One region of the Agrobacterium sp. 22-223-1 genome, then DNA from elsewhere that is predicted to be linked to it. Evidence: predicted binding sites of a transcription regulator. Region 1 holds the regulator's gene; the other holds the start of a gene.
What was found. Region 1 encodes LexA, which represses DNA repair genes until DNA is damaged. Its sites were predicted from a motif close to TGTTCNNNNTGTGTTCNG; they were not measured.
Positions count from the first base shown of each region.

Region 2: the regulator LexA is predicted to act here: its motif matches at 9,211-9,228, upstream of ACQZ60_RS16345 (ATP-dependent helicase).

Region 1 covers NZ_JBNWCN010000001.1:1,375,114-1,389,995, reverse strand. Annotated here, with positions in the region: gene ACQZ60_RS06895 (dihydroxyacetone kinase subunit DhaK) at 1-31, opposite strand, end outside; gene ACQZ60_RS06890 (sugar phosphate isomerase/epimerase family protein) at 75-950, opposite strand; gene ACQZ60_RS06885 (LysR substrate-binding domain-containing protein) at 1,102-1,989, opposite strand; gene ACQZ60_RS06880 (SDR family NAD(P)-dependent oxidoreductase) at 2,157-2,918, shown strand; gene ACQZ60_RS06875 (transketolase) at 2,978-3,850, shown strand; gene ACQZ60_RS06870 (transketolase family protein) at 3,847-4,878, shown strand; gene ACQZ60_RS06865 (TRAP transporter substrate-binding protein) at 5,000-6,007, shown strand; gene ACQZ60_RS06860 (TRAP transporter small permease) at 6,128-6,661, shown strand; gene ACQZ60_RS06855 (TRAP transporter large permease subunit) at 6,658-7,917, shown strand; gene lexA (transcriptional repressor LexA) at 8,165-8,887, shown strand; gene ACQZ60_RS06845 (glutathione S-transferase family protein) at 9,161-9,838, shown strand; gene ACQZ60_RS06840 (ComEC/Rec2 family competence protein) at 9,859-12,288, opposite strand; gene gltA (citrate synthase) at 12,596-13,885, shown strand; gene ACQZ60_RS06830 (amino acid ABC transporter ATP-binding protein) at 13,962-14,696, opposite strand; gene ACQZ60_RS06825 (amino acid ABC transporter permease) at 14,674-14,882, opposite strand, start outside.
Region 2 covers NZ_JBNWCN010000003.1:198,495-213,376, forward strand. Annotated here, with positions in the region: gene ACQZ60_RS16315 (MurR/RpiR family transcriptional regulator) at 1-564, opposite strand, end outside; gene ACQZ60_RS16320 (ABC transporter substrate-binding protein) at 662-1,624, opposite strand; gene ACQZ60_RS16325 (FecCD family ABC transporter permease) at 1,632-2,672, opposite strand; gene ACQZ60_RS16330 (FecCD family ABC transporter permease) at 2,669-3,715, opposite strand; gene ACQZ60_RS16335 (ABC transporter ATP-binding protein) at 3,712-4,524, opposite strand; gene ACQZ60_RS16340 (TonB-dependent siderophore receptor) at 4,806-6,977, shown strand; gene ACQZ60_RS16345 (ATP-dependent helicase) at 7,015-9,081, opposite strand; gene ACQZ60_RS16350 (ABC transporter ATP-binding protein) at 9,401-10,138, opposite strand; gene ACQZ60_RS16355 (ABC transporter ATP-binding protein) at 10,135-10,980, opposite strand; gene ACQZ60_RS16360 (ABC transporter permease) at 10,967-11,866, opposite strand; gene ACQZ60_RS16365 (ABC transporter permease) at 11,863-12,891, opposite strand; gene ACQZ60_RS16370 (FadR/GntR family transcriptional regulator) at 13,098-13,811, shown strand; gene ACQZ60_RS16375 (mannonate dehydratase) at 13,879-14,859, shown strand.

The DNA of each region.
Region 1 (14,882 bases):
CCTCGTCGGGGTTATTCACAAATCTCTGCATTACTCTCCTCCTTTATGCCGTCTGCGCCAGCCCCTGCCGCTTCTCAGGCGACAGCGGCCGAGCTTGCGGCTCCGCCCCCGGCCAATCCTCTTTTGACCGCGTCAAGCGAAACCGTCAGCGCCTGCTCTATTTCCCGAAGCGATGCGGGGCTGATACGCCTTACCGGCTGGGCATCCGCGCGACGGTGAAGGCGCGCTGGAAACTCGATGCTGATCGGCATCTCCGGCTTTTTGGCAATCTCACCGAGCAGCTTGCCGCAATCGATATCGCCCTCGCCCACCGGCACGAAAAACCAGCCTTCGGGCGTGCGTTTCACGTCCTTGATATGCGCATGGACCGAGGCCGGCAGCGCCGCCACCGCGTCATCGGCAAAATCCTTGAGTTGCTGACGATGGGACGCGGTATTGGCCGCGTCATAATTCAGCCCAAGCCATGGGGAGCCGAAACGCCGCGTGAGCGCGATGCCCTCCTGCGCGATATTGAAAAGGTTGTCGCTGCCGTCGCCGGGATTTTCCAGCCCGATCACGATGCCGAAGGCCTCGGCACGGCGCAGAAGCACCTCGATATTGCGCAGGAACCGGTCTTCGCGCTGCCGGGCCGAGGCATTGGTGGCGATTACCCTCGCGCCGATTCCCGCTGCAAAAGCCATTCTACCGGTGAAAATTTCAACGGAATCGTCCAGTCCAAGATCGATATGCGACGACATGGCATGGCAGCCGAGCCCGGCATCGCCCAGCGAGCGGCGCCATGACGCCATTTCAGCCGGCAGGAACGCGCTTTCGTCGAATGGTTCGGTGTAACCGACGATAAAGGCAGGCTCCACATAGAGAAAACCGATCCTGGCGATGCTCTCCAGCATCTCCTCGCGCCCATAGCCGTCATATGGCGCGCCGGACGCCGATATGATGCGATCTTTCATGCAATCCTCCCCTTGAGCCGCAGCCGAAGGGACGATGCCGATCACGCTGCAACCTCATTATTCCGACCGGAAAATGACGGAGAGGTCCGCTCGTGAGCAAGCGGAAAAAATTAACGCGCCAGTGAATTCAATTCACGTAACAGCCGCATTCCTATTCAAATGCGGGATCCTGAAGATCTTCGATCAGCCAGTCGGCAAACCGTCTTGCCAGCCTGCGCTGGCTGCCGGATTTGGGATAGGCGAGATAATGGCCGACATAGTGAAGGTCCTGCGTCGCGCCGCTCAGGGGCGCGACCAGCCGCCCGGATTTTATCTCGCGATGGGCAAGCCGTGTCGATTCCAGCGCCACGCCGACGCCATTGGCGGCGGCATCGATCGCCAGGAAACTGCGGTCGAAACTCATGGCCTGAATGGGCGGCTTGCCCAGGCCATTGGCCTCGAACCAGTCCGGCCATTGCAGACGTTTGTTGTCGCTTCGAATAAGCAATTGCCGGTTCAAATCCCGGGGTGTCCTGATCTCGTCCGCGAGCGCCGGCGAGCACAGCGGCGTGACACGCTCGCTGCCCAGCGGAATGATGATGAGATCGTCTCCCTGCGGTTCGCCATAGATGATATCGGCATCGAATTCACCATCGACGAAACGCACATAGGCGGTGCTGGCCGCCAGCCGCACCTCGATCCCCGGATTGGCGTTCAAGAATTGCGGCAGGCGCGGAGACAGTACCTGCGCCGCATAGCTGGGCGCACAATGCAGGCGCAGAAGATGGGAGCGATTGGAGGACACCACCTCGATGCCCTGCCGCAACTCCTCGAAGGCGTTCGATGCATGTGTCAGAAGTGTCTGCCCCGCCGCAGTCAGGCGCACGGTTCGCGTGGTGCGCTCGAAAAGCGGCGTACCGAGCACCCTTTCGAGCTTGACGATGGCATGGCTGACGGCGCTCGCCGACAGGTTGAGCTCATCGGCAGCGGCCCGGAAAGAGCCGAGCCGGGCGGCGGATTCGAAGGCGCGGATGGAGGTGAGTGAAATGCCGTTCAACATTCGATTACTGAAGCAGATTCATGATCCGATGTAAACTTCGCGTTTGAAGCGCCCGCTGCCCACCTGCAATATCGATACTGCATTCGTCGCAGGACGGGATGCGGCGGCAGGTCGGGAGCACCGCCGTCAAGCGTATGAAGCCGGCGCCCGGCTTGGGAGGATTGCTTATGTTGTTGAATGGAAAGACCGCGGTTATTTCAGGCGCCGCCAGCAAACGCGGCATCGGCCGCGCCACGGCGGAACTTTTCGCCCGCCACGGCGCCCGCGTCGCCATCGTGGATCTGGATGAAGCCGGCAGCATCGAAGCCGCGGCCTCGCTTGAAAAAGTGGATGGCGGCGAGCATCTCGGCGTCGGCGGCAATGTGGCGGATCGCGCCTCCTGCGAGGCGGCCGCGCAAAAAGTCATCGCCGCTTTCGGCAAGATCGATATCCTCATCAATAATGCCGGCATTACGCAGCCGGTGAAGACGCTCGACATTACCGGCGCAGACTGGCAGCGCATCGTCGATGTCAACATGACCGGTGTGCTGAATTTCAGCCAGGCCTTCATTCCCAACATGCGCGACAATGGCGGCGGCTCGATCGCCTGCATGTCGTCGGTCTCCGCACAGCGTGGCGGCGGCATTTTCGGCGGGCCGCATTATTCGGCGGCCAAGGCGGGCGTTCTCGGTCTCGCAAAGGCCATGGCGCGCGAATTCGGCCCCGACGGCATTCGCGTCAACTCCGTCACTCCCGGCCTGATCCAGACCGACATTACCGGCGGTAAGCTGACCGACGACATGCGCCGCGACATTCTCAAGGGCATTCCGCTCAACCGTCTCGGCGATGCCATCGATGTCGCCAATATCTATCTTTTCCTCGCCTCAGACCTCTCCTCCTACGTCACCGGTGCGGTTGTCGACGTGAATGGCGGAATGCTCATTCACTGAAAACCACCTGTCGAAGCCGATAAACCGGCTTCGATTTTTCTGACCGGGAGGAGGAAACCATGGCTCAGGGATATCGGCACGCAGATGCAACCGGGGAAGCGGCGCTGGCGAATGTATCGCTGGCGGAACGCGCCTGGCGCATCCGGCGCAACGCCCTTTTGATGGGTGAGGTGCAGGGACAGGGTTATGTCGGCCAGGCGCTCGGCATTGCCGATGTTCTGGCGGTGGCCTGGTTTCACACCATGCGTTACCGGGCGGACGATCCGCATTGGGAAGGCCGCGACCGGTTTCTGCTCTCTATCGGCCATTATGCGATTGCACTTTACGCAGCGCTCATCGAGGCGGGCGTCATTCCGGAAGACGAGCTGGAGACCTATGGCTGCGACGGCTCGCGCCTGCCCATGTCCGGCATGGCCTCCTATACGCCGGGCATGGAAATCACCGGCGGATCGCTCGGCCATGGGCTTGGCATTGCGGTGGGCATGGCTCTTGGTCTCAAGCGCAAGAATTCAGACCGGTTCATCATCAACATGATGTCGGATGGCGAGTTGGGCGAAGGTTCGACCTGGGAGGCCGCCATGGGCGCATCCCATCACAGGCTCGGTAATCTCATCAATCTCGTGGACTTCAACAATCAGCAGGCGGACGGCCCTTCCCGCGAGATGCTGTCCTCCGAACCTGTGGACGCCAAATTCGCGGCCTTCGGCTGGCACGTACAGCGCGTGGACGGCAACGATATCGACAAGGTTCGCGAGGCCTTCGATATCGCCATGTCACTTACCGATGACAGGCCGCGCGCCATCATTTTCGATACCCGGATGGGCCGCGGCGTGCCCTTTCTCGAAAACCGCGAAATCACCCATTTCATTCGCGTGGAAGCGCATGAATGGAAGCTGGCGCTCGACGCGCTTGAAGAAGGACGGCCGCAATGAGTGCAGCAGCCCCGCAGAAGCGCCTCACCACATCGGCGATGATCGCCTCCATCGCCGCCGAAGGCCAGCCGACACGGCCTGCTCCCTTCGGTCACGCCCTTGTTCAGCTGGCGAAGGAACGCGAGGATATTGTCGGCCTCACTGCCGATCTCGGCAAATATACCGACCTGCATATTTTCGCCAAAGCCTTTCCCGAGCGCTTTTATCAGATGGGTATGGCCGAGCAGCTTTTGATGAGCACTGCCGCCGGTCTGGCGCGCGAAGGCTGCGTGCCCTTCGCGACCACCTATGCGGTCTTTGCCGCCCGCCGCGCCTATGATTTCATCGCGATGGCGATTGCCGAGGAAAACCTGCCGGTGAAGATCGTCTGCGCCCTGCCCGGCCTGACGACGGGTTACGGCCCCAGCCATCAGGCAACCGACGATCTGGCGATCTTTCGCGCGCTGCCGAACATGACCATCGTAGATCCCTGCGATGCGACCGACATAGAAGGCGCGGTGCCGGCCATTACGGATTATAACGGCCCCGTTTATATGCGCCTGCTGCGCGGCCAGGTGCCGGTGGTGCTCGAAGAATATGGCTATCGGTTCGAACTCGGCAAGGCGAAGCTTATCCGCGATGGTGCACAGGTCCTTTTCATATCGTCCGGCATATTGACGATGCGGGTTCTCGAAGCGGCTGCCCTGCTTGAGAAGGAGGGCGTCGGCTGCGCCGTGTTGCATTCCCCCACCATCAAGCCGCTCGATACCGCCTCGATCTTCGCGGAAGTGGACCGGGCTGATCGTCTGGTCATCGTGGCGGAAAACCACAGCGAAATCGGCGGGCTTGGAGAGGCCGTGGCAATGGCGCTGGTGAAAAGCGGCCGTGCCCCGCGCCTGCAACACATCGCCCTGCCCGACGCCTTTCTGGATGCGGGTGCTTTGCCCACCCTGCATGACCGCTACGGCATCTCGACGGCGATGATCGTGGCGCGCGCAAGGGCGTGGCTGGAGAATGAAAGTTTTGAAGTACCGCGCGGTTCGGTCTAAAGGCTGAAGCTGAAACATGGTGCGGAATCAGCCGGAGGGAGCCGGCGGTTTCAAGGGAGTGGAGCGCGTTATCCGCGTGTTCGGACAACGCCGAGGGTATTTAAATCCAGGGAGGAGAAAAATGAGTATTTCCATCAACAGGCGTATGTTCCTGACCGGTACCGGACTGGCACTGGCGGCGCCGGCCATTCTGACGACAGCCCGCAACGCCCGGGCCGCCACGACGCTGACGCTCGGCCATGGGGCTGCGCCGGGCAATCCGCGCACGCTCGCGGCCGCGAAATTCGCGGAACTCGTTGCCCAGAAAACCGAAGGCCGCGTGGCGATCAACGTCGCCGGTTCGGAAACGCTTGGCAGCGACGCCGCCATGCTGACCAGCCTGCGCACCGGAGCGCTGGATTTCACCGCCAACAGCCAGGGTCCGGTTTCGAGCGTTGTTCCTGAACTTGCGGCACTCGGCCTACCCTTTCTGTTCAGCAACGCCGATCAGGCGATCAAGGTGCTCGAGGGCGATGTCGGCGCATCGCTCGATGCGCGCTTCCAGAAGGTCGGCATCGTGCCGCTCGACTGGTGGGACAACGGCATCCGCCATGTCTCCAATTCCAAACACGCCATCACCAAGCCGCAGGACGTCGCGGGCCTGAAAATCCGTACCCCCGCCGACCCGATGACCATGGATATTTTCAAGGCGCTGGATGCGGCGACGGTTCAGATCGCGTTTGGCGAACTCTACATCGCGCTTCAGCAGGGCGTGGTGGACGGGCAGGAAAATCCGCTGGTGAATATCGAAAGCTCCAAGCTTTACGAGGTCAACAAACATATCAGCCTCACCGCCCATAAATGGGAATCCACCCCGTTCCTGATGTCCAAATTCGCCGAAGGGCGGTTGGGCAAGGATTTCGAGGCGGTAAAGGCGGCTGCGAAGGAGGCAGGCGCGCTTCAGCGCAAACTCTCAGCGGAAAAGGCAAGCGCGTCTCTGGCCGCCTTCAAGGCCAATGCCGCCATCGAGGTGGTGGAAGACATCGACCACGCCGCTTTCGCGAAAGCGACCGCGCAGGTGCTGGAGACATGGAAGCAGAAGCCCTTCGGCGATTTCGTCGCCGAGCTGGAAAAGGCTGCCAAGGGCTGACGATCAGGATGCCGGGCCGGTTCATGCCGCCCGGCCTCGCCTTCATGTCCACTGACAGGATCGGCGGGAGCCTCGCTCACGCCGACATTCATACGGTTTCAGTTTTCAGGAGATGCGCCAATGCTCGAAGGAGCCTTGTCCGCCGCCAATCGCGTTGACAGTTTCATCGCCATCCTCTGCCGCATCATCATCGTGGCAACCGGCATTCTGCTCACGGTCATTATGACCGCAAACGTCATCGTCCGCTATCTATCGACATCCGGCGGGCTGGATTTTGCGGAAGAACTGCCGACCATGCTGTTTCCATGGTTCATCGTCGCCGGCATTACCCTTGCCGCGCAGAGCGGCGCGCATATGGCGGTGGAATGGATTTATGACAAGTTCGACGAACGCGGCAAGGTGGCGGTTCTGCTGTTCGCCAATCTCGTGACGGTCGCAAGTTTCGTCATTCTCGCGCAGCAGGCGCTTGTCGTCGCCGAGATCGCCGGCGCGGAAATCAGCCCTGTGCTGCAGCTGCCCAACAGCATCGGATATTATTCCATCGCCTTCGGCGCGGCATTGGTCTCGGTCACGACCGCAACCGCGAGCCTGCGCATTCTCTCCGGCGGCTGGCATGCCCGCCCGCACGGTGCAACCGAGGAGATGCCGCTATGACCATCGTGATGATCATTGCATTTTGTATCCTCATGATGATTGCGGTTCCGGTCGGCTATGCGCTGATCATCTCTGCCGGCGTCGCCGTGCTGTGGAACGGTTATGTGCCGCTTTCGATCGTGGCGCAGCAGGTTTACGACCAGACGCAATCTTTCCCGATGCTGGCGCTGCCGTTCTTCATGCTCGCGGGAACGCTAATGCTCGGCGGCAAACTCGGAACCCAGCTTCTCGAACTCGCCTCCAAGGCCATGCAGCGCTGGCGCGGCGGCCCGCTTTCCACCACCGTCATTTCGTCGGTCGTGTTCGGCGGCGTTTCCGGCTCGGCGGTCGCCAATGCGAGCGCACTCGGCTCGGTGCTCATTCCATGGCAAAAGCGCCAGGGCTACCCCGCTCCCCTTTGTGCGGCCAACAATGCCACCTCGGCTGTCATCGACGTGCTCATTCCGCCGTCGATCCCGATGATCCTCTATTCGCTGGTCAGCGGCGTCAGCATCGCCAATCTGTTCATCGCCGGCATTCTGCCGGGCCTGCTCATGGCCGTCGGTTTCATCTTCGTCTGCTGGGCCATTGCCGTGCGGCGGGGCTATGCGGTGCGTGACGAACGCATCCGCAAGCGCGATCTGGCACTACTTGCATTCCGCAGCCTGCCGGCGATCCTTCTGCCGATCCTGATCATCCTCGGCCTGCGCTTCGGCTTTGCAACGCCGACCGAAGTGGCCGTTCTTTCCGTCGTTTATTCGCTCGTGCTCAGCATCTTCTTCTATCGCGATCTGACATGGAAGCGTTTCTGCGACAATTTCGTCGAGGCCGGCTCCGCAACCGGCGTCGTCATGCTCGTCATCATGGGCAGCGCGGCGGTGGGCTGGGTGCTTACCTTCGATCAGGCGCCCCAGCATTTCGCCACCTGGGTCGCGGAGAATATCTCCAACCCGATCCTGATTATTCTCATGATGAATATCCTGATGCTGATCATCGGCATGCCGCTCGATCTGCCGCCGTCGATCCTGCTGCTCGGACCGATCTTCGTGCCGCTTGCGGATATGATCGGGCTCGACCGGGTGCAGCTCGGCATGATGATGGTGATCAATCTCGGTATCGGGCTCTATACGCCACCGATCGGCACCACGCTCTTCATCTCGTCCTCCATAGCCAGAGCGCCGCTCGGCGCAACGACGAGGGAATTGTGGCCGTTCTTCACCATGGCGATGCTGCTCCTTATCGCGGTCAGCTTCATTCCTGCGCTCACGATCTACTGACGTTCGGCGCGTAGCAAATCGGCAGCCAGAAACCACCGGCCGGGTCTCCCCGGTCGGTGGTTTCTGGTATTCAAGATGCGGCATACATCGTTAAATCTGCTTTGTTCATGGTTTCGACGATCAAATCACGATCTGCGATGCACCCTTCACGAAATTTTAGGGGATTGCGGAACACATATGGAACATATAGTGTTCGTTCTGTATTTGTTTCGCGACTTCAACGACGATTCTCAAGGGTGTTTTCCTCATGCTCACGCGCAAACAGCAGGAATTGCTTCTCTTCATTCATGAAAGAATGAAAGAGTCCGGCGTGCCGCCCTCCTTCGATGAAATGAAGGACGCACTCGATCTTGCCTCCAAATCCGGCATCCACAGGCTGATCACCGCACTCGAAGAGCGCGGCTTCATTCGCCGGCTACCTAACAGGGCGCGGGCGCTGGAAGTGATCAAATTGCCTGAGGCCTATGCTCCGGGTGCAAGGCCGCAGCGCGGTTTCTCGCCGAGCGTCATCGAAGGCAGCCTCGGCAAGCCGAAGACGCCGGAACCGGCCCCTGCCCCCAAGGCGCCGGCCAATGATCTCGGTGGCGCGGTCACCGTGCCGGTCATGGGCCGCATCGCCGCCGGTGTGCCGATTTCCGCCATCCAGAACAACACCCATGATGTGGCCGTGCCGGTCGACATGCTCGGTTCGGGCGAACATTACGCTCTTGAGGTCAAGGGCGACTCGATGATCGAGGCCGGCATTTTTGATGGCGATACCGTCATCATTCGCAACGGCAATACGGCCAATCCGGGCGATATCGTCGTAGCACTGGTGGATGATGAAGAAGCGACCCTGAAGCGTTTCCGCCGCAAGGGAGCCTCCATCGCTCTGGAAGCGGCCAATCCCGCCTATGAGACCCGCATTTTCGGACCGGACCGGGTGAAAATCCAGGGCAAGCTGGTTGGACTGATCCGCCGTTACCATTAATTGGCAACCCGCCTTTTTTCGCTAGGGGCGTCATCGAGAAGATGGCGCTCACTTTGAGGCATCTTGGCTTGTTCCCTGGAACAATGCGGCCCTGCGGAAGTAAAGAGAGGGGGTGTTTCGCCTCATCTCCGGGCGGTGACTTGGATATGCCTCCTTCTCCCTGCCCTCACCTTCCCATTCATCAACGCGGCTTATGGGAGCCATGGATTATTTGCAATATTCCAAGGCCCCTCCGCCGGTATAGAAATGCGCGTCATATCGGGGAAACACGTCATGTACGATCTTTATATCGCCAACAAGAACTATTCCTCATGGTCGCTGCGGCCCTGGGTATTGATGCGCACGCTCGGCATCGCCTTCGATGAAAAACTCGTTCCCTTCGGCGAAGGCGTTTCCTTCTCCACCTTCTCGCCGACCGGCAAGGTGCCCTGCCTTGTCGATGAGGGCGTGACGGTTTGGGAATCGCTGTCGATCGCCGAATATCTGGCGGAAAGACATCAGGGCGTCTGGGCGAGCGACAAGCAGGCAAGGGCCTGGTCACGGTCGGCGGCGAGCGAAATGCATGCGGGCTTTTCCTCGCTGCGCAATCTCTACCCCATGTCGGTCGGCATTCGCGTAAGACCGAAGGGTGGCGATGCCGGGCTTGCGGCCGATATAAAGCGCATCGATACGCTGTGGAGCGAAGGCCTCGCGAAATTCGGCGGGCCTTTTCTTGCCGGCCAGAAATTTACGGCGGTCGATGCCTTCTTCTGCCCGGTGGCATTTCGTTTCCAGACTTATGGCGCGGAACTTTCGCCCGCGGCGAAAGCCTATTGCGACCGGCTGCTCACCCTTCCCGCCATGCGCGAATGGTACGAGGCCGGGCTTAAGGAAGTCTGGCGCGACGCGGCGCATGAAGAGGAAATTAGCGGGATCGGCGAATTGACCGCGGATCTGCGCATCAAGGCCTGACGGTCCATGCTGGCGGCGCTCTATTGCGATGCCGCCAGCAACCGCATGACGGCATCGGGCACGTCGCGATCGAAACGGCCGCTTTTCCAGTCGTAATAGCGATGTTCGCTCCAAGGCCTGTCCATTCCGGCGATTGCGGCGCGCAGCCTGCCGACCACCCCTGTCTGCTCGCTGCGGGCGAAGTCCATTTCCAGCGAACCGATCCGCCGCAGGATATCGCGGTTCAGCAGAAGTGCGCCCGAACGGCATTGGGAAAAGGACGTTCTGCGGGAGACGATAACGATATCGGCAATATCGCAAGCCTTTCCAGCAAAGCGGCCATCTTCCAGAACGATGATCCATTCGCCGCTTCCCGCGCGCGCAACGCACCATATGCCTTTGCTGCAGGTGAAAACACCGGGCTCGGCGTCTCTCAGGGCCGCTGTCATCTGCCGTGCAACTGCACTCATCTCTTGCGGATCAAGCTTCGCCTTCGAGGTCAAAGCCACGGTTTTTGCCGTGGCCTCGGTCTTTAGAAAGACCGGCGGCACAGGCTGTTCCGGCAAAAGCAGCGCCCTTTGCCACTGACCATAAACGAAACCCTGCGGCTGAGCCTTCGTTGTGTAGGCTTTGCCGTCCTCCAGTAATGCCACCAGCTCGCCATCCTCGTGAACAAGCAAATCGGGCGGATCGCGATAGGCCGTGGCGGACGACAGGCCGAAGGCGAGGAACAGAATCGGCATCCCCAGAAGCGCAAGCCGGCTGCGCAGCAATGTCAGCAGCAGAAAACCAGCCGAGGCGAGCCCCAGAAACCACCCGTGAGGCCGACCCGTCGCAGCGCTTCCGCCCCAGGACGCCACTTCCTGCGCAACCTCGATGACGAGGGCCATGCCGTATCCCATGACTTTCAGAAATGGCGCATCCAGCCCGAAAGGCATCAGCAGCATGGCGACGAGGCCGAAAGGCATGACAATCAGCGACATCAGCGGCATGGCGGCCAGATTGGCGAAAAGTCCATAGGTGGTGACACGCTGAAAATGCTCGACCGAATAGATCGCCGTCGAAAGACCGCCGATCAGCGACGTCGTGATGACACCGCCGATAATGGCGCCCGCCGTTTGCGCCACCGTCATCCATGCCGGTTTGCGCCCGATAAACAGACGCTCGCGATCGATACGCCAGCGGCTCCAGGCGGCGTAGGAGGCGACGAGCGCGATGGTCGCGGCAAAAGACATCTGAAAGCTCGGGCCCATGATTTCCGAGGGCGAAAAAGCGAGAATGACCAAAGCGGAAAGCGCGACATTCCTGAGGCTGAGCGAGGGTTGATCGAACAACACCGCGATCAGCATCACCGACATCATCAGCCAGGCGCGTTCGGCGGAAACGGCGAAACCTGAAATCAGATAATAGGCGAGTGTCATCAAGAGTGCGGCGAAAGCCGAAATCTTCTTCACGGGCCAGCGCTGCGCAAATGCCGGAAAAAGACTGAAGGCAAGCCTCAGCCCCACAAAGAATATGCCCGACGCCAGCGCCATGTTGAGCCCGGATATGGCGACGATATGGGCAAGGCCGGAAAGCCGTAACGCTTCCATAGTTTCGGCGGATATGGCCTGTCTCTCATCGGTGACGATGGAGGCGGCAAAGGCGCCGGCATCGCCGCCGATGGTGTTGCGGATGCGTTCGGCAATGGCGGTGCGAAGGCCGTAGAGCCGCATGTCGGCCCATTCCAGCCAGTTCGTCTTCGCGTCGATGCCGGGTGGAGTGAGCGTCTGTGGCGGCTTATAGAAGAATCCGGTCGCGCCTATGCCCCTGAAATAGGAGGCGAAGGCGAAATCGTTGAGCCCCGGCAAGGCCGGGCCGGATGGCGGCGAAAGTCGCGCCTTGCCACGAACGGTCGCGCCGAGTGCCGCGGGCTCGCCTCCCCCGCGTGACAGGAGCGAGACCTTCTCCGGCGGGCGTGACAATGCAGGCGCTTCCGTTGCGGTGAGTTGCACCACATATCGCCAGTCCCCGCGCGCATCCACCTCCCGGCGGGTCACTGTGCCGGTGATGGTGGTGGTGACGGGCGTATCCAGCACGACCGTTCCCGCACGCCATGTTTTGATCCCGGCGAAAAGCATGCCCAGCAAAAGCAGCGCGAAAAGGCCGCAGGCCGTCGCTGCGAAGCCCGAGCGATATTTCGCGAAGAACGCCAGACCGGCGGCGATGAGACATGTGATCGCCAGAACCGAGAATGAAGGCGAGGTGTTGAGGGAAAACCAGAGGACCGCACCGCAGCCGATGAAAACCGGCACGAAAAGAAAATCGTGGCCGAATGCGCGCTCCTCGGCAAAGCATACGGCGATTTTTTGAGAGGCGACAGCTCGCAGGTTCGGCTTGCTGACAAGGGCGGGCGTATCGTATGTTGCGACATCGCCGGTTCTGCGAAGCGGATAAAGGATTTCCGCCGTGCCGGGCAAATCGCCCTGCATCGTTTCGGCATGTCTGAAATGCTGTTTTTCCCCTTGACCGAGCAATCTGCGCCGCGCCCCTGCCGCACCGGGAACAGGTTTGCAGGCGGATGCGAGGGATTGCAATCCTTTCCTTTAACCCAGCGTTGACTGAGATTGAATTGCCATCGCCGGGAAAGACGAAAGCAAGGCAATTGCGTTTGCCGCAATGCACAATTTGACCTTTGGATAGCTTGGCATCTGCGCAAGGATCATATAGCTAATCGGTAGACGCTTAACCGCGGGGCGTATCTCAACGCCCCCACCCGCATGTTTTCGGAGGATCAGTATGACGGAAAAAAGCGCTACAGTGACACTTGGCGAAAAGCAGGTCGAACTCCCGGTCAGGGAAGGCACGATCGGACCAAGCGTCGTCGATATCGCCACGCTGTACAAGCACACGGGCTCTTTCACTTACGACCCGGGTTTCACGTCGACGGCCTCCTGCGAATCCAAGATCACCTATATCGACGGTGACGAAGGCGTTCTCCTGCATCGTGGTTTCCCCATCGAGCAGCTCGCCGAACAGGGCGACTTCCTGGAAACCTGCTATCTGCTGCTTTACGGCGAACTGCCGACCGCGGCTCAGAAGAAGGACTTCGACACCCGCGTCACGCGCCACACCATGGTGCATGAGCAGATGAGCCGATTCTTCACCGGCTATCGCCGCGACGCACATCCGATGGCCGTCATGTGCGGCACGGTCGGTGCTCTCTCCGCCTTCTATCACGACTCGACCGACATTACCGATCCGCACCAGCGCATGGTCGCTTCGCTGCGCATGATTGCGAAAATGCCGACGATCGCCGCCATGGCCTATAAGTACCATATCGGCCAGCCCTTCGTTTACCCGAAGAATGATCTCGATTACGCCTCCAACTTCCTGCACATGTGCTTTGCCGTGCCCTGCGAGGATTACAAGGTCGATCCGGTTCTGGCCCGCGCCATGGACCGCATCTTCATCCTGCATGCCGATCACGAGCAGAACGCCTCCACCTCCACGGTGCGTCTTGCCGGTTCTTCGGGTGCGAACCCGTTCGCCTGTATCGCGGCTGGCATCGCCTGCCTCTGGGGCCCGGCTCACGGCGGCGCCAACGAAGCGGCGCTCAACATGCTGAACGAAATCGGCACGGTTGACCGTATTCCGGAATATATCGCCCGCGCCAAGGACAAGAATGATCCGTTCCGCCTGATGGGCTTTGGTCACCGCGTCTACAAGAACTACGACCCGCGCGCCAAGATCATGCAGAAGACGATGTACGAAGTGCTGGAAGCCACCGGCAACTCCGACGATCCGATCATGCAGGTCGCACTGGAACTGGAAAAGATCGCCCTTTCCGACCCCTACTTCGTCGAAAAGAAGCTTTACCCGAATGTCGACTTCTATTCGGGCATCACGCTGAAGGCGCTCGGCTTCCCCACGACCATGTTCACCGTTCTCTTCGCTCTTGCCCGCACCGTCGGCTGGATCGCACAGTGGAACGAAATGATCGAAGATCCGCAGCAGCGCATCGGCCGTCCGCGCCAGCTCTATACGGGCGCCGGCAAGCGCGACTACGTTCCGGTTTCCAAGCGCTAAGTCGCGAAACCCTATAAGATCAAAGGCCGGCAGGTTTTCACCCGCCGGCCTTTTTTGTTGGGCGTCGGAATGGTTCTCAGTGGCGTGCAGCAACGCCCAGGAACTGCTTGAGTTCCGGTGTCGCGGGATTGGAGAACACCTCCTCCGGCGGGCCTATTTCATGCACCCTGCCCTCATGCATGAAGACGACGCGGGAGCAGACGTCGCGCGCAAATTTCATTTCATGCGTCACCATCAGGAGCGTCATGCCTTCAGCGGCGAGTTCCCGCACCACGGCCAACACTTCCGCGACAAGTTCGGGATCGAGAGCCGAGGTGATCTCATCGCAGAGCAGCGCGATGGGCTGCATGGCGAGTGCACGGGCGATGGCGACGCGCTGCTGCTGGCCGCCGGACAATTCATCGGGATAGGCATCGAATTTATGCGCCAGCCCGACACGTTCCAGCATCTTGCGGGCAACGGCTTCGGCTTCCGGCTTCGGCGTCTTTTTCACCACGGTCTGCGACAGCATGACGTTGCCGCCAACGGTCTGGTGCGGGAAGAGATTGAACTGCTGGAAGATCATGCCGACCTTCAGCCGCAGTGCTTTCAGATGCAGATCGTCTTCGAGAAGCTGCGCGCCGGCGACCGATATGGAACCGGCCGAAATTGTCTCCAGCCCGTTGATGCAGCGAAGCAGGGTCGATTTGCCCGATCCGCTCTTGCCGATGATGGCGATGACCTCACCGGGCTCCACATCGAGGTTGATGCCCTTCAGAACCTCGTTGCTGCCATAGCTTTTGCGGACTTCAGTGATTTCGATGAGCGACATTGAGCTTCCTTTCGAGGATCTGGCTGCTCTTCGACAGAGGCCAGCACAGCGCGAAATAGATGAGGGCGACGAGGCCATAAACGGTGAAGGGCTGGAAGGTGGCGTTGGTGACGACCGTGCCGGCCTTGGACAGTTCCACGAAACCGATGATCGAGGTCACGGCCGTTCCCTTGATGACCTGCACGA
Region 2 (14,882 bases), on a different contig from region 1:
CTGCTCTGCAAGCGCGATGCCGGTGGCGTTGAGCGCATAGGAATGGACGCCCGAGCGCTGGAATAGCCTTGCGGCATAGGTGGCGATGATGCCGGAGGCTCCGATGCCGAGCACGCCGATGCCGCGTGCTTGCGAGAGAAGCCGCACGGCCGCCGCCATGGCTTCGCGGTTTTCTGCGCTTGAAAGCATCTCCAGCGTGTTTTTCTGATTGTCGAGCACGAAATCTATTGCCGCATCGCAGTTGCCCGATATGGATTTTGTCGTCGCCGCCATTTTTTCGACGGGCGAATCCGTCACGCCCAGATAGGCCTCCAGCGTTTCCTTGAGATCGACCAGCCCCTGGAAGCCAAGCGCCTGTATGGCGCGGATGACGGTCGCATCGGATGTATTGGTCTCGAAGCCGATTTCCAGCGCCGATTTGGCGAGAACCGCATGGCGGTGGCCGTCAATATATTCGGCAACTGCAAGCAGGCCCGGCGACAGGCGGTCGCGGCGCTTGCGCAGCTGCTCTCCGAAACGGTCGGTGCGCCGAAGCCTTGATGTCTGCGTTTCGCCAGCCGGCATGGGTTCTTCCGTGAAGCTGAGTTTTCTACTCTTCTTCACGAATTAGCAGCGCGCCACGCCGGCAGGCAAGCGCTTTTGTCCGTAGTGGTGGTTGCTGTCACTTTTCCTGCGCTGGCCGCACCGTCAAATGGGACTGGACGGCGGAGACCATGAGGCTGAGTGCGGCATAGGAGTTGGAAATCGCTTCTTCGCGCGGCAGGAGGATGTACCGACCGTTGCGGCAGGCCTCAAGAAAATTGCAGAAGCCCGGCATCACGGCTTCCATCATGTCGATTTCCGCCTGCGGCGAAGCGCCGGTATCGGAGCGATAGGGATCGAAGATGATATCGGCATCGAGTTCCGGCAGGCGTTCGGCGCTGATCTCGATACGGTCGCCATCCGGAATGGCGTCGATGATGGCGGGGAAACGAAACCCCGCATCCCGCAGCACCCGCCCGAGCGCGCGATAGGTGTGGTAGACGCTGATCTTGCCGTTGAGCGGCTGGAACACCGAAACGGTAATGGCGCCGGTATCGACAGATGCCTTCAGCGCCTCGATCTGTGCCCGATAGCGCCGGTCCAGCACGGCAAGACGCGCCTGCGTGCCCGTCAGCTCGGCCAGCACTTTGTAAATATGCGGTGCGCCGTCTTTGGTATTGTCGATGGCGACGGTGGGTGCGATCTGCGTCAGTTTTTCAACGGGAGTGGCGCGATCAGGTTCGGTCAGGATGAGATCGGGCTTGAGGGCGATAATCGCCTCCAGATCGGCATTGATGGAGCCGATATAGGCGATGTCGCTATTGTCGAAATCAACACCGGTCAGAATGGCGCTGGAGCGCAGATAGGGTTTGCCGTCCGCCCCCATGCGGCCATGGCTGCCCACAGGCGTCACGCCCAGCTCGATCAGCGGAATGGTGAGGTCGATATCGTGCAGCGTCACGATACGTTTCGGCTTTGCCGGAATGGAAACGCTGCGGCCGAGGTCGTCGGTAAAGCTTCGGCTGGTCTCCTCGGCTTGAGCGGTGACTGTGCCGAGGAGAAAAGCGGCGGCCGGGAGAAGGGCGAGAAGTGTTTTGCGCATGGGGGACCTATAGGCGATGCCGGTGAAACCAGAGAAGAGCAAGCAGCGTGGGTGCGCCGACGGCGGAAAGAACGAGGCCGGTCGGCAGCTCCAGTGGTGAAAAGGCGGTTCGGGCGATGGTGTCGGACGCTGCGACCAGAGTTGCGCCTGTCAGGCCTGCGCCCAAGACAAGCCCGGGACAGGAGCTACCGGGCAACAGAAGCCGGGCGATATGCGGACCGATCAGGCCGACAAAACCGATGCTGCCGGTGAAGGAAACGCAGGATGCGGTGAGGGTGACGGCAAGCGTGACATGAAGCACCGAAAGGAGACGGCCATGGACGCCAAGCGCCGTCGCCGCATGATCGCCGAGCGCCTGCACGTCGGCGGCGCGCGCCGTCAGGAGCAAAAGGCCAAGGGCGATGACGAGGATGACGGAGAGGATTGAAACGGCGGTCCAGCTTGCGCCCTGCAAGTTGCCGGCCATCCAGATCATCGCTGTCTGCAAATTGCGAATATCGAGCGATGCCATGAGGATAAGAAGCAAAGCTGATAAAAACCATGAAAATCCGATACCGGTCAGAACGAAGCGCAGGCGCGAGGTTGCGCCGGAGAGCGTCAGAACGATTGCGGCACTTGCCATGCCGCCGGCAATGCCCGCAACGGGGCGCAACATGACCGGCAGGGAAGGCAGCAGGAACAGGCAACCCAGCACGGCAAGGGATGCGCCTTCGCGCACGCCGAGCAGGCCGGGATCGGCAAGGCCGTTGCGGGTCGTGGCCTGCATGATGGCGCCGGCAATGCCGAGCATGGCGCCGGCCACCATCGCAATCGCTAGACGCGAGAGCCGGAAGTCGAGAACCACGACCGCGTCGGTCATGGCGGGATCGGTGTTGGTTGCGGTGACAAGCGACCACAGGGCGGCGGCGGGGATATGCTGGCTGCCGGCGCTGAGCGACCACAGGGCGACAAGCATGAGGCAGAGGAAAAGCGCCAGCAGAATGGCGAGCCGCGACGGCATGACGCGGACGGAAAAGCGCCCCAGTCGGAGAACCCGGTAGCGGTTCATTTCAGCACCCTGCGCACCAGCCAGAGAAACACCGGCGCGCCGACAAGGCCGGTCATTGCGCCGGTGGGCAGCTCTTTCGGCAGGAGAATGAGGCGGGCGGCGAGATCGGCGGCGATCAACAGAACCGCGCCGCCGAGTGCAGCGATGGGTATGGCAAGCAGAAGCCGCCCCGTTTTCAGGCGCGCGACGAGCGGCGGCACCACCAGACCGACGAAGCCGATGGGACCGACGACGGCGATGGCCGCGCCGCAGAACAGCGATATGGAGACAAGCGCCAGAATCCGCGTCGAACGGACCGGCACACCGAGCGCTGCGGCAGCGCTCTCGCCCAGCCCCAGAAGATCGAGCCGGGGAGCGGCGGCGAAAGCGAGGATAAGCGCGATCGCGGCCGCGGGCAGGGCGGCGGCGATGGTTGTGATCGAAACGCCGGCCGTATCGCCCACCAGCCAGAAACGCATCTGCTGCAATGTTTCTTCATTGAGAATGAGGATGGCGGAGGTGAGGGTTCCGGCAAGCGTGGAAAGCGCAATGCCGCAAAAGACGAGTTTTGCCGGTGTCAGCCCCTGCCGCCCGGCGGAAGCAAGGAGAAGCACGAGCGAGAAGCTGATGCCCGCACCCGTCGCCGCCAGCAATGGGCGGAACAGCGGCGTTGCGATCAGCCCGAGCGGCATCACTGTCGCCAGAACGACGGCAAGGCTTGCCCCGGCATTCAACCCCAGAATATGCGGCTCGCCGAGCGGATTTCGAAGCAGGGTTTGCAGCAGAAGCCCCGCTGTTCCAAGGCAGGCCCCGGCCTGCATCGCAGCCAGCAAACGCGGCAGGCGCAGGCGCATCAAAACCTGCTGGTCGAAATTGCGGGCGTCATAAGCGAATATCAGGTCTTGCAGAACGTGCGGCGCAATGGGGCGCGGGCCGGTGGCTATATGCGCCAGCACCAGAAGCAGCATGGTGAGCAGCAGGAGAAGCGCTGCCGCAAGTGTGCGGCCATAGGCTCGCTCTCTAAGGGCAAGGGTGCTTCCGCTGCTGGTGCCGGTAAGGTTCATGCCGCGCCGGCCCGTCCGGGCAGGGGAAGAAATACCGGCCGTGCCGTGACCGGATGCGTGAGCTGGGCAACTGCTATGTCGAAGACATCGGCAATGATGCCGGCATCGCACGCCGCTGCCGTTTCCAGCCGGTGCCGCAGCCGCCCGTCCTTCAGAAAAATCAGGTGATCGGCATATTGCAGGGCAAGATTGATGTCGTGGAGCACCGCCACGATCGTACGGTTGTGGCGGGTGACGAGGCCGGCCAGCATGTCCAGCACCTCTATCTGGTGGTGCAGATCGAGAAAGGTCGTCGGTTCGTCGAGAAGAATTATATCCGTCTGCTGGGCCAGCGCCATGGCGATCCAGGCGCGCTGGCGTTGGCCGCCGGAAAGGCTGTCGACTGCTCTTTCCGCCAGCTCGGACATTCCAGTCACCGAAAGCGCCTCTTCCACTGCGCGGGCGTCTTCCTCGCTCCATTGCTTCAGAAATCCCTGATGCGGGTAACGGCCGCGGGAGACGAGATCGAAAACCGAAAGCCCCTCCGGCGTATGGTTCTGCTGCGCCAGCATGCCGAGCTTCTTCGCCACCTCCTTGGTGGGGTGGCGGAAGATATCGCTGCCGTTGAGAAGAATATGGCCCCGTGCGGGCCGGTGCAGGCGGGCAAGCGCGCAGAGAAGCGTGGATTTTCCAGAACCGTTCGGGCCAAGCAGAACGGTGAAGCGGTTCGGCGTGACATTGATGGACATGTCCGCAAGCACCGGCGTGTCGCCATAGGCAAGCTCGATTGCCTGCGCCGCAAGGCCTGTATCCGTGCTTATGGGTCTCATGCCGTCGTTCAAATTCGTCACCGTCTGAATGCGTTGCCACCAGAATTATTGATGACTGTAGTAGTCAAGTATATTGCGTTCGAAAAAGCGGTTTTTGCCGGTCGATTTGAACAAAAAGCGGCTGTCATAGGCTGAAATGACACGCCAGGAAGCGCGAATGCACCCTTCGGTACCGACGTTTTGCCCCGCTGAAGCGGAAATAAAGTTGACTACTACATTCATCAATTGAAAGAGCGGTGTATCGTCGCGATGACGATTTGGGACAGCCGGGGACAAGACAGATGCATGACGGTTCGACGATCATTGGGGTGCGCTTGCGGGCGCTACTGGCGTTTCTTCTGGCCGGGGTCGCCCTGCCTGCTTTCGCGCAGGAGAGTGCGACGCCGAAGAAAAATGCTGATGGAACGACGGTGCTCGAAACCATAACCGTCAATGCGGATGTCAAAAAAGGTGCGCGCGGTTATCAGCCGGTGACGACGGGCACGGCGACGCGCACCGAAACGCCGCTCCTCGATATTCCGCAATCGGTCAATGTGGTGACGGCTGAGGTGCTGCGCGACCAGCAGGCGCGCTCGCTGGACGATGCGCTGGCCAATGTCAGCGGCGTCACCCAGGCAAATACGCTCGGCGGCACGCAGGATGCCGTCATCCGCCGTGGTTTCGGCGATAATCGCGACGGGTCCATCCTCGTCAACGGGTTGAAGACGGCGCTGCCGCATTCCTTCAACGATACGGTCGAGCGGGTGGAAGTTCTGAAGGGACCTGCCTCCACACTTTATGGTATCCTCGATCCCGGCGGCATGGTGAATGTCGTGACGAAGAAGCCGGAAGACACGTTCACGGCGCAGGCCTATTCGCGCTTTTCCGCTTATGGGGCGGGCAAGTATGGCACATCAGGCGGTTTCGATGTGACCGGCCCGATTGCGGGTACGGATTTTTCCTATCGCCTGATCGGCGAGGGCGAAAACAGCGATTACTGGCGTAATTTCGGTGAGAAGAAGAACTGGCTGATCGCGCCTTCGCTAAAATGGAGCGGCGAGGACACCGATATTACGGTTTCCTATATGCATGAGGACTACAGCGTGCCGTTCGATCGCGGCACGATCTTCAATCCGGCGACCGGCAAGGCGATCAATGTCAGCCGCCGCCTGCGCCTCGATGAAGCCTATAACATCACCGACGGCAAATCCGATCTGGCGAGCATCGCCATAGACCGCCAACTCTCCGATGACTGGAAGCTGTCGCTGAATTACGCCTATAGCCGCAACGAATATTCGGACAATCAGGCGCGCGTGATGGGTTATAATTCCCGCACCGGGCAGGTGACGCGACGGGCCGATGCGACGCAATATTCGACGATTTACAATCACGCGCTGCGAGCGGATCTGACGGGCGAGGCGGAAATCGGTGGGCTGCGCAACGATCTGCTGTTCGGCGCGTCTTACGATTACAGCGATACCCTGCGCACCGACATGCTGCGATGCGCGAATTCCACGAATTTCAACATCAACAATCCGGTTTATGGCCGCCTGCCGGTCTGCACCACGGTAAGGGCGGTCGACAGCGACCAGACGGAACAGCTCTCCACCGCCTCGATCTATATGCAGGACGCCCTGCACCTTAACGATCAATGGATCGCGGTCGGCGGTTTGCGTTACCAGTATTACGACATCTATGCCGGCAAGGGCCGTCCCTTCGTCGTCAATACCGAGAAGGATGGCGGCGAGCTCATTCCCAATGCCGGCCTCGTCTACAAGCTCACTCCGAATGCCTCGCTCTATGCCAATGTGGCCAAGACCTTCCGTCCGCAATCATCCATCGGCGCCTATTATGGCGGGCTCGATCCGGAAGAGGGCGTTTCTTATGAAGTGGGCGCGAAGTTCGATCTTTTCGCCGGGCTGAACGCCAATATCGCCCTGTTCAATGCCCGCAAGCGCAATGTCGCCTATTCGGAAGATGTCGGCGGCGTCTCCACGGTGAAGGCCGCCGGCCTCGTCCGTTCGCGCGGTGTGGAGGTCGATATTGCCGGCAGCCTGACCGACGATCTCGATGTCATCGCAAGCTATGCCTATACGGATGCGCTCGTGCTCGAAGATCCCATCTATGCCGGCAAGCGCCTGCCGAATGTGGCGCGCCACACCGGCTCGCTCTTCCTTGCCTATGATGTCGGCGAGGTCGGTCCGAACGGCAATACGCTGCGCGTCGGCGGCGGTGTGCGGGCGGTGGGTGAGCGCGCCGGCATCAACGACAATTCCTATAATCTGCCGGGCTATGCGGTCTTCGACGCCTTCGCCACCTACACGCTTCAGTTCGAAAAGCCGGTGACGCTGCAGCTCAATCTGAAGAACATCTTCGACAAGACCTATTATACCTCGTCCATCGGCTCCACCAGCTATGCCAATGCCGTAGGCGAGCCCTTCAATGTCAGCCTGACGGCCAGCGTGAAGTTCTGACATCGCCAGTCATGAGAGCGGGGTGAGCGCCCCGCTTTTACTTCCACATGGCGCGCATCCGCGCACCCACATCGATGCGGATCTGCTGCGCGCTGCGCTCGGAAGCGGCGGCCGACACCAGTGGCCAGGTTGCCGTTTCAAAGAATTGCAGCAATGTCGCCGGGATGAAGCGGGTTCTTGCGGCGTAAACATGCCGGTCGCCCTGCTGGTTCTGCCCGCCGGTGAAGAAACGTTGCGGCGTGATCAGCGACAGGCTGTCCTTGGCGCGCGTCATGGCGACATAAAGCAGCCGGCGTTCTTCCTCCAGTTCCTGCGTGGTGCCGACCCCGAGATCAGAGGGAATGCAGCCGTCGACCACATTCAGAATGAAGACGGAGCGCCATTCCTGGCCTTTTGCCGAATGGATGGTGGAGAGGCTGAGATAATCCTCGTCAAGCAGCGGCACGCCGGCCTGATCGCTGATGGCGTCGGGCGGATCGAGCGTCAGCTCGGTCAGAAAGCGCTCGCGTGAGGGGTAGCCGCCGGCGATCTGCTCGAGCTGGAGCAAATCGGCCTTGCGGGTGTCCGCATCCTCATGGATGCGTTCCAGATGCGGTTCGTACCACAGTCGCGCCTGCCCGATCTGGCCCGGCCAGTCGTTCGGCGCCTGTAGCAGGCCCACCAGCATTTGCGTGAAGGTCGTCCAGTCGTCGCCGGTCTTCGGCGGCGGCGGAATTTCGGCAAGGGCAAGCAGCGGTTCGGGGTCTTTCGCAATCGCATCGAGAATATTGCCGGCCTTCTTCGGGCCGATGCCGGGCAGCATCTGTAGCAAGCGAAAACCGGCGACGCGGTCGCGCGGGTTCTGTGCGAAGCGCAGCACGGCCAGCATGTCCTTCACATGGGCGCTGTCCAGGAATTTCAGGCCGCCGAATTTGACGAAGGGGATGTTGCGGCGGGTCAGTTCCACCTCGAGCGGGCCGCTATGGCTGGAGGTGCGAAACAGCACGGCCTGCTGTTTCAGCGTCATGCCGGTTTCGCGGTTGGCGAGGATCTGGTCGATGATGAAATTCGCCTGTTCGGTCTCGTCCTTCACCGTCACGAGTTTCGGGCGCTCCAGCGACTGCCGCTCGGTCCAGAGGTTCTTGGTGAACCGCTCGCGCGCCAGATCGATGACGCCGTTGGCGGCCGCAAGGATTGGCTGCGTCGAGCGATAGTTGCGGTCAAGCGTGATGATGTCGGCAGCAGGGCTGAAGGAAGCCGGAAAATCGAGGATGTTTCGCACCGTCGCCGCCCGGAAGGAATAGATCGACTGCGCATCGTCACCCACCACGGTCAACCCGCGGCCACCGGGTTTGAGCGCCATCAGCACCGAAGCCTGAAGCCGGTTGGTATCCTGATATTCGTCGACCATCACATGGTCGAAGCGGTTGCCGATATCGTCCGCAAGAACGGGGTCGCTGACCATCTGGGCCCAGTAGAGCAGAAGATCGTCGTAATCGAGCACGTTCTGGACCTGCTTGGCCTCGACATAGGCTGCAAACAGCTCTTTCAGTTCACTCTCCCAGTTGGCGACCCAGGGATAATGCTGGCGCAATATCTCCTTGAGCGGCGTCTGGGAATTCACCACGCGCGAATAGATCGCAAGACACGTACCCTTTGTTGGAAAGCGGCTTTCGGTTTTGGAAAAACCCAGCTCGTGCCGGGCGAGGTTCATCAGGTCGGCGCTATCCTCGCGGTCGTGGATGGTGAAATCGATGTTGAGCCCGATCTGCTCGGCATAGATGCGCAACAGGCGCGCGCCGATGCCGTGAAACGTGCCGGACCAGGCCAGCGCGTCTGTCATGATTGCCGAATTCGCCCCGATAACGTGTTTGCAGATACGCTCGACCCGCCGCGACATTTCCGTGGCGGCACGTCTGGAAAACGTCATCAGCAGAATGCGGCGGGGATCGGCGCCATTCACGATCAGATGCGCAACACGGTGGGCGAGCGTATTGGTCTTGCCCGAACCGGCCCCGGCGATGATCAGCAGCGGTCCGGCCGTGTGCCCTTCCGCCAGCCCAACGCCATGCTCCACCGCCCTGCGTTGCTGTTCGTTGAGCTTTTCCAGATAGGCAACCGCCATGCCAGCAATCCTTAGATAACCTGCCTGTCCCCACGGGTGAGAACCTTGTTCAGAGGTGGCAGTCGTCGGAATGTCCGGCCATTGTCTGCCCTGTCGTTGCAATGATTAGCAAAGACTCAAACAGCAATCCAGAACAAATGCTGAACGCATTGTTCCGGTGGTTTGCGCGCAGTCGGTGGTGAGATTTATCGGCCCAAAAGGTCGCTCGTCCCCTGTCGGCGATTGGCCGCTGCCGGGCAGGCGAAATCGCCGAAATTGCGCCACGGGAGAAGGCGGGCGGCCGTGGATGGCCGCCCGGTGTGAGCGTTATGGGTGATCGTTACAGGAAACTGCTTTCGAACAGCTCGCCTGAATAGGCCGAATGGGTAACGCCCGCTTCAAGGTCGGCCTTGGTCAGCTCATCGACAAAATCGCCGTTCTGCATGACCAGCACACGGTCGCACATATGGGCAATGACCGCGAGGTCGTGGCTGACGAGAACGAAGGTGAGGTCGCGTTCTTCGCGCTGGTCGGCAAGCAGGTTCAGGATTTCCGCCTGGATGGAGACGTCGAGCGCGGATGTCGGCTCGTCGAGCAGCAGGATCGGCGGTTCGAGGATCAGCGCGCGGGCGATTGCCACGCGCTGGCGCTGGCCACCGGAAAGTTCATGCGGGAAGCGCTCGGCGAAATGTGGGGGCAGGCCAACCTGTTGCAGGGCGGCAGGCACTTTCGACCAGCCATCGCCAAGTCCCATGGCGCGGATCGGTTCGGCGAGAGCCCGGCCGATGCGGTGGCGCGGGTGCAGCGAACCGTAGGGGTCCTGAAACACCATCTGCGCCAGTTTCAGTTCGTCGCGACTGCGGGTCTTGCCGACCGGTTTGCCGTTAAAGCTGATGGAGCCGGTCCAGCCAGCCTCCAGCCCCGCCAGCGACCGCAGCAAGGTCGACTTGCCGCAGCCGCTCTCACCGACGATGCCGAGCGTTTCACCCCTGTTGACCGTGAGGCTGACGCCGCGCACGACGTGATTGCGGTTTTCCTTTGCGCCATAGACGACGTCGAGCTTGTCTACCGTGATCATCGCATCACCTCCGCATCGATGGCCTGACGGTCCAGCACCTTGAGACGCCGCACCGGATTGCGGGGATCGGGCATCGCCGCGATCAGGCCCCGCGTATAGGGATGTTGCGCATCCTCCAGCTTCGTCAGCGTTTCCACGACGCGCCCGCCATACATGACCAGCACGCGCTCGCAGAAGGCCGCGACCATGCGGATGTCATGGCTGATGAGGATCAGGCCGGAATTATTCTCCCGCACCATCTCGTCCAGAAGCAAAAGCACATCCTTGCGGACGCTGACATCGAGGGCCGAGGTCGGTTCGTCGGCAATGACCAGCTTGGGCTTTGCGAGCAGCATCATGGCGATCATCACGCGCTGTCCCATGCCGCCCGATATCTGGTGCGGATAAAGCGCCATCACGCGGTCGGGATCGTTGATGCGCACGCGCAGCAACATGTCCCGTGCTGCACCTCTCGCTGCCTTTCCGGTCAGCGCCAGATGCAGTTCGGCGGCCTCCGCCACCTGCTTTCCGATGGGCAGCACCGGGTTCAGCGAATAACGCGGGTCCTGCATGATAAGCGCCATGTCGCTGCCGCGGATTGCGCCCATCTGCCGCTCGGATTTTTCGAGCAGCGGCTCGGACAGGAAATCCATCCGCTCCGCCGTCACCGTGGCGCTTTTCGGCAGGAGCCGCATGGCGGCCCGGCCGGTGGTGGATTTTCCCGAGCCGGACTCACCGACGATGCCGACCCTTTCGCGCCCGACATCGAAATTGACGTTGGACACGGCTGGAATGGTGTTGCGGCCGAAACGGACATTGAGGTCGCGGACCGAAAGGATGGGGGAGCTATCAGGAACGGGCATGACGCGGATCCAGAAGGTCGCGCAGCGTATCGCCGGCGATGTTGAAGGCAAGGCTCGTCAGCAGGATGGCGATACCGGGCATGACGGCGACCCACCAGTAGTCGAGCATGAACTTGCGGCCGCTGGAGATCATCGCGCCCCATTCCGGCAGCGGCGGCTGGGCTCCGAGACCAAGGAAGCCGAGTGAAGCGGCCGTCAGGATGATGCCGGCCATGTTCAGCGTCAGGCGAACGATGACCGAGGGAATGCACATCGGCGCAATGTACAGAAACAGGATGCGCAGCGGCGAGGCGCCATAGAGGCGGGCGGCGGCGACGTAGTCGGTATTGCGCACGACAAGCGCTTCCGCACGGGCAAGACGCGCAATCGGCGGCCATGCCGTCAACGAGATCGCAATGATCGCCGTGCCGAGGCCGGCGCCCATGGCGGCCGCAAAGGCAAGCGCCAGCACGAGCGAGGGGAAGGACAGGACGATATCGGTCGCGCGCATCAGGATCGCGTCGGTTCGTCCGCCGAAGAAACCGGCCATCACGCCAATGGCAAGGCCGATAGGACCGACGATGACCGAGACCGACAGTACCGTCTGGATGGTGATGCGGGTGCCGTATACGAGCCGGCTGAAAATATCGCGGCCGAATTCGTCGGTTCCGGCCAGATGTGTCCAGCTGGGAGGCTGAAGCGCGTTTTCCAGAGCCTGGCGCGCAGGATCGTAAGGCGCAATGAGCGGTGCGAAAATGGCGACCAGAACCAGAATGGCCAGAATGGCGAAGCCGAACATTCCAAGCGGTTCGTCCGCGAGCTTCCGAAGTGTCCGCGCGGTGGTGGTCGAGATGCGCGACAGGGCGCTGGGACGATCAACGGTATTGTTGTGCGCGATATCGGTCATCGTGCGGCCTCCCGTGTACGGGGATCGAGCGTGGTGTAGGCCAGATCGGCGAGGAAGTTGAGCAACATGAAAATGAAGCCGATGACGATTGTGGCGGCCAGAATCGCATTCATGTCGCCGATGAGCAGTGCATTCGTCATGTATTGGCCGATGCCGGGCCAGGAGAAGACGATCTCCGTGACCACGGCGCCTTCCAGCAGGTTGCCATAGGAGATCGCCAGCACGGTGATGAGCTGCACGGCGATGTTGGGCAGCACATGGCGGGTGATGGTGCGTGCGGGGCTGACACCCTTGGCCCTTGCGGCGATGACATAATCCTGGCTGAGCTGTTCGAGGGTAAAGGCTCTCGTCATGCGGGTAATATAGGCCATGGCCATATAGGCGAGGATGATCGCCGGCAGGATGATGTGTCCAAGCGCGTTCCAGAAGATTTCCGTCTCGCCCGCAAGGAGGGTGTCGACGAGCATCAATCCCGTCTTCGGCTCAACGAGGCCTTCGTAAAAGACATCGACCCGGCCGGGGCCGGCGACAAGGTTGAGGTTCGCGTAGAAAATCACCAGCCCGACGATGCCGAACCAGAAGACCGGTATCGAATGTCCCACCAGCGCAAAAACGCGCGCGAACTTGTCGATGAAGGTGTCGCGGAAGAGGGCGGCGGCGAGACCGAGTGGGACGCCGACGACCGTCGAGATGATGATCGCCAGCGTGGCGAGTTCGAAGGTGGCGGGGAAAGCCTGCGCCAGATCGCGGGTAACGGGGTTTCCGGTCAGGATCGCAATGCCGAAATCGCCATGCAGCAGCCCGCGCAGATAGATGAAGAATTGCTGGTATAGCGGCAGGTCGAGCCCCAGCCGCGCTCGCATGGCCTCATAGGCCTTGGGGTCGGCAAGTTCGCCGACGATTGCCCCGACCGGATCGGTCGGCATGACCCGGCCGATGATGAAGGTGATGCAGAGCAGGATGAAGAGGCTGACGATCAGTTGCAGAAAACGATGTCCAAGCCCGCGCAGTGAGATTTCCGTCATTGCTGGCCGCACTTCCATGTGAGAACGCTGTCGGCAGTGGAGCCTTTGCACGCTGCTCGCCGCAGACGCGCAATTCTCCTTTGCAAAAACTCTTGATGGTACTTCATCCCAACTCCTCCCTGAGCTAACATGAAAACATATGACGTGCGGCTATGTCATAATATGAGTAGCGAAGGGATTCGTATTCTGCAAGAGGGAAGAGTGGCATGATGGGCGACAAAACGAGGCCGCGGGAGAGGCGGGCACAACAGATCATCGATAATCTCAGCGCAGAAATTCGCAGTGGAAAACTGAAAAACGGTGATCAACTTCCCACCGAACCGGAGCTTGAGCGCAGCTACGGCGTGAGCCGCACCGTGGTTCGCGAGGCGATCGCGGATTTGCGTTCCGCCGGCTATGTCGTTCCCATCCAGGGCAAGGGGGTTTTCGTCAGCAATGCCAGTGAATGGGCTGGCGTGAAACTGACGCAATCCGAAGTCGGAACCATTGCGGAAACGCTGGAAATGCTGGAGTTCCGGCTTGCGACGGAAGGGGAGGCAGCGGCAATCGCCGCCTATCGCCGCACCGCCCAGCAGGAGGCCGCAATCTCTGCGGCGCACCGGAAAATGGCCCGGGCCATCGATGCGCGTGAAACCACCGTCGATGCCGATTACGAGTTTCACACGGCCATCGCGATCGCCACGAATAACCGCTTCTATCTGGAGGCTCTGCGTCAGTTCGGTTCGCGCTCGATCCCGCGCGGGCAGTTCCCGACGCTGCCGGAAACCGGTGACGCGAATTATCTTCGCAAAGTGCAGGCCGAGCACGAGGCAATTCTGCGCGCCATCGTCGAGCAGGATCCGGAAGCGGCACGAAAAGCCATGCGCGAACATATGCTTGCGAGCCAGCGCCGATACAGGTTGCTGTCAGAAGCGCAATAGCATCTCGACACTCATCTTATTTCATGCGATGTCATATGATGACTTGCATGGAGAGAGGAGAGAATCGATGTATGTCGGCACCCAGGTTGCTGCGCGCGATGACGAGGATTTTAAGGTTTGGGCGCAGCTCGGCGTCAAAAATATCAACGCGGATCCGCCCGGAAAGCCCGCGAGCTGGACTTTCGAGGACTTTGAGCGCCACCGTGACAAGGTCGAAAGCTTTGGCCTCGTTCTCGACATGGTGCAATTGCCGCTGCCTTCGCGGCCCATCGAACAGGCATCGTATCCCGATATCCTGCTTGCCGGCCCTGATCGCGACCGGCAGATCGATGCAGTCTGCACGATGATAGAGAATATCGCCAGGGCCGGAATCCCTGCCGCGAAATACAATCTCAACCTCATCGGCATTCCGCGCACAGAAATGGAGCGCGGCCGCGGCGGCTCGCTCAATGAAGCCTGGCGCTGGGACAAGGCGGACCATGATGCAGCGCCGGGTCTCGCGGGCGTTCTTTCCGAAGACGAGAACTGGGAACGCATCGATTACTTCCTCGAGCGTGTGGTGCCGGTGGCCGAAAGCAACCGTGTGCGCCTGGCATGCCATCCGCATGACCCCTATACACCGCCGGGCTACAGGGGCGTCACCCGCGTTCTCGGCACGGTCGAAGGGCTGAAGAAATTCGTGCAGATGCGCGAGAGCCCCTATCACGGCCTGAATTTCTGCCAGGGGTCGATCGGCGAAATGCTCGACAATCCGCGCGAGGAGATCGATGACATCATCAGGTGGTTCGGTAGCCGCGACAAGATCTTCAACGTCCATTTCCGCAATATCAGCGGCGGCAAACTCTCCTTCATGGAGACATTCCCCGATGAGGGCGACATGGACATGGTGCGTTCGCTGAAACTCTATCACGAACTCGGCTATCGCTACATGATCATGCCAGACCATGTGCCGACGATTGCCGGGCGCGATGCCGTCGGTGTCGCTTTCGCCTTCTGCTACGGCTACATCGCCGCGCTGATAGAAGCGCTTGATAACAAACATCTTTGACCGTTCTGGCCCGCGACGCCCCG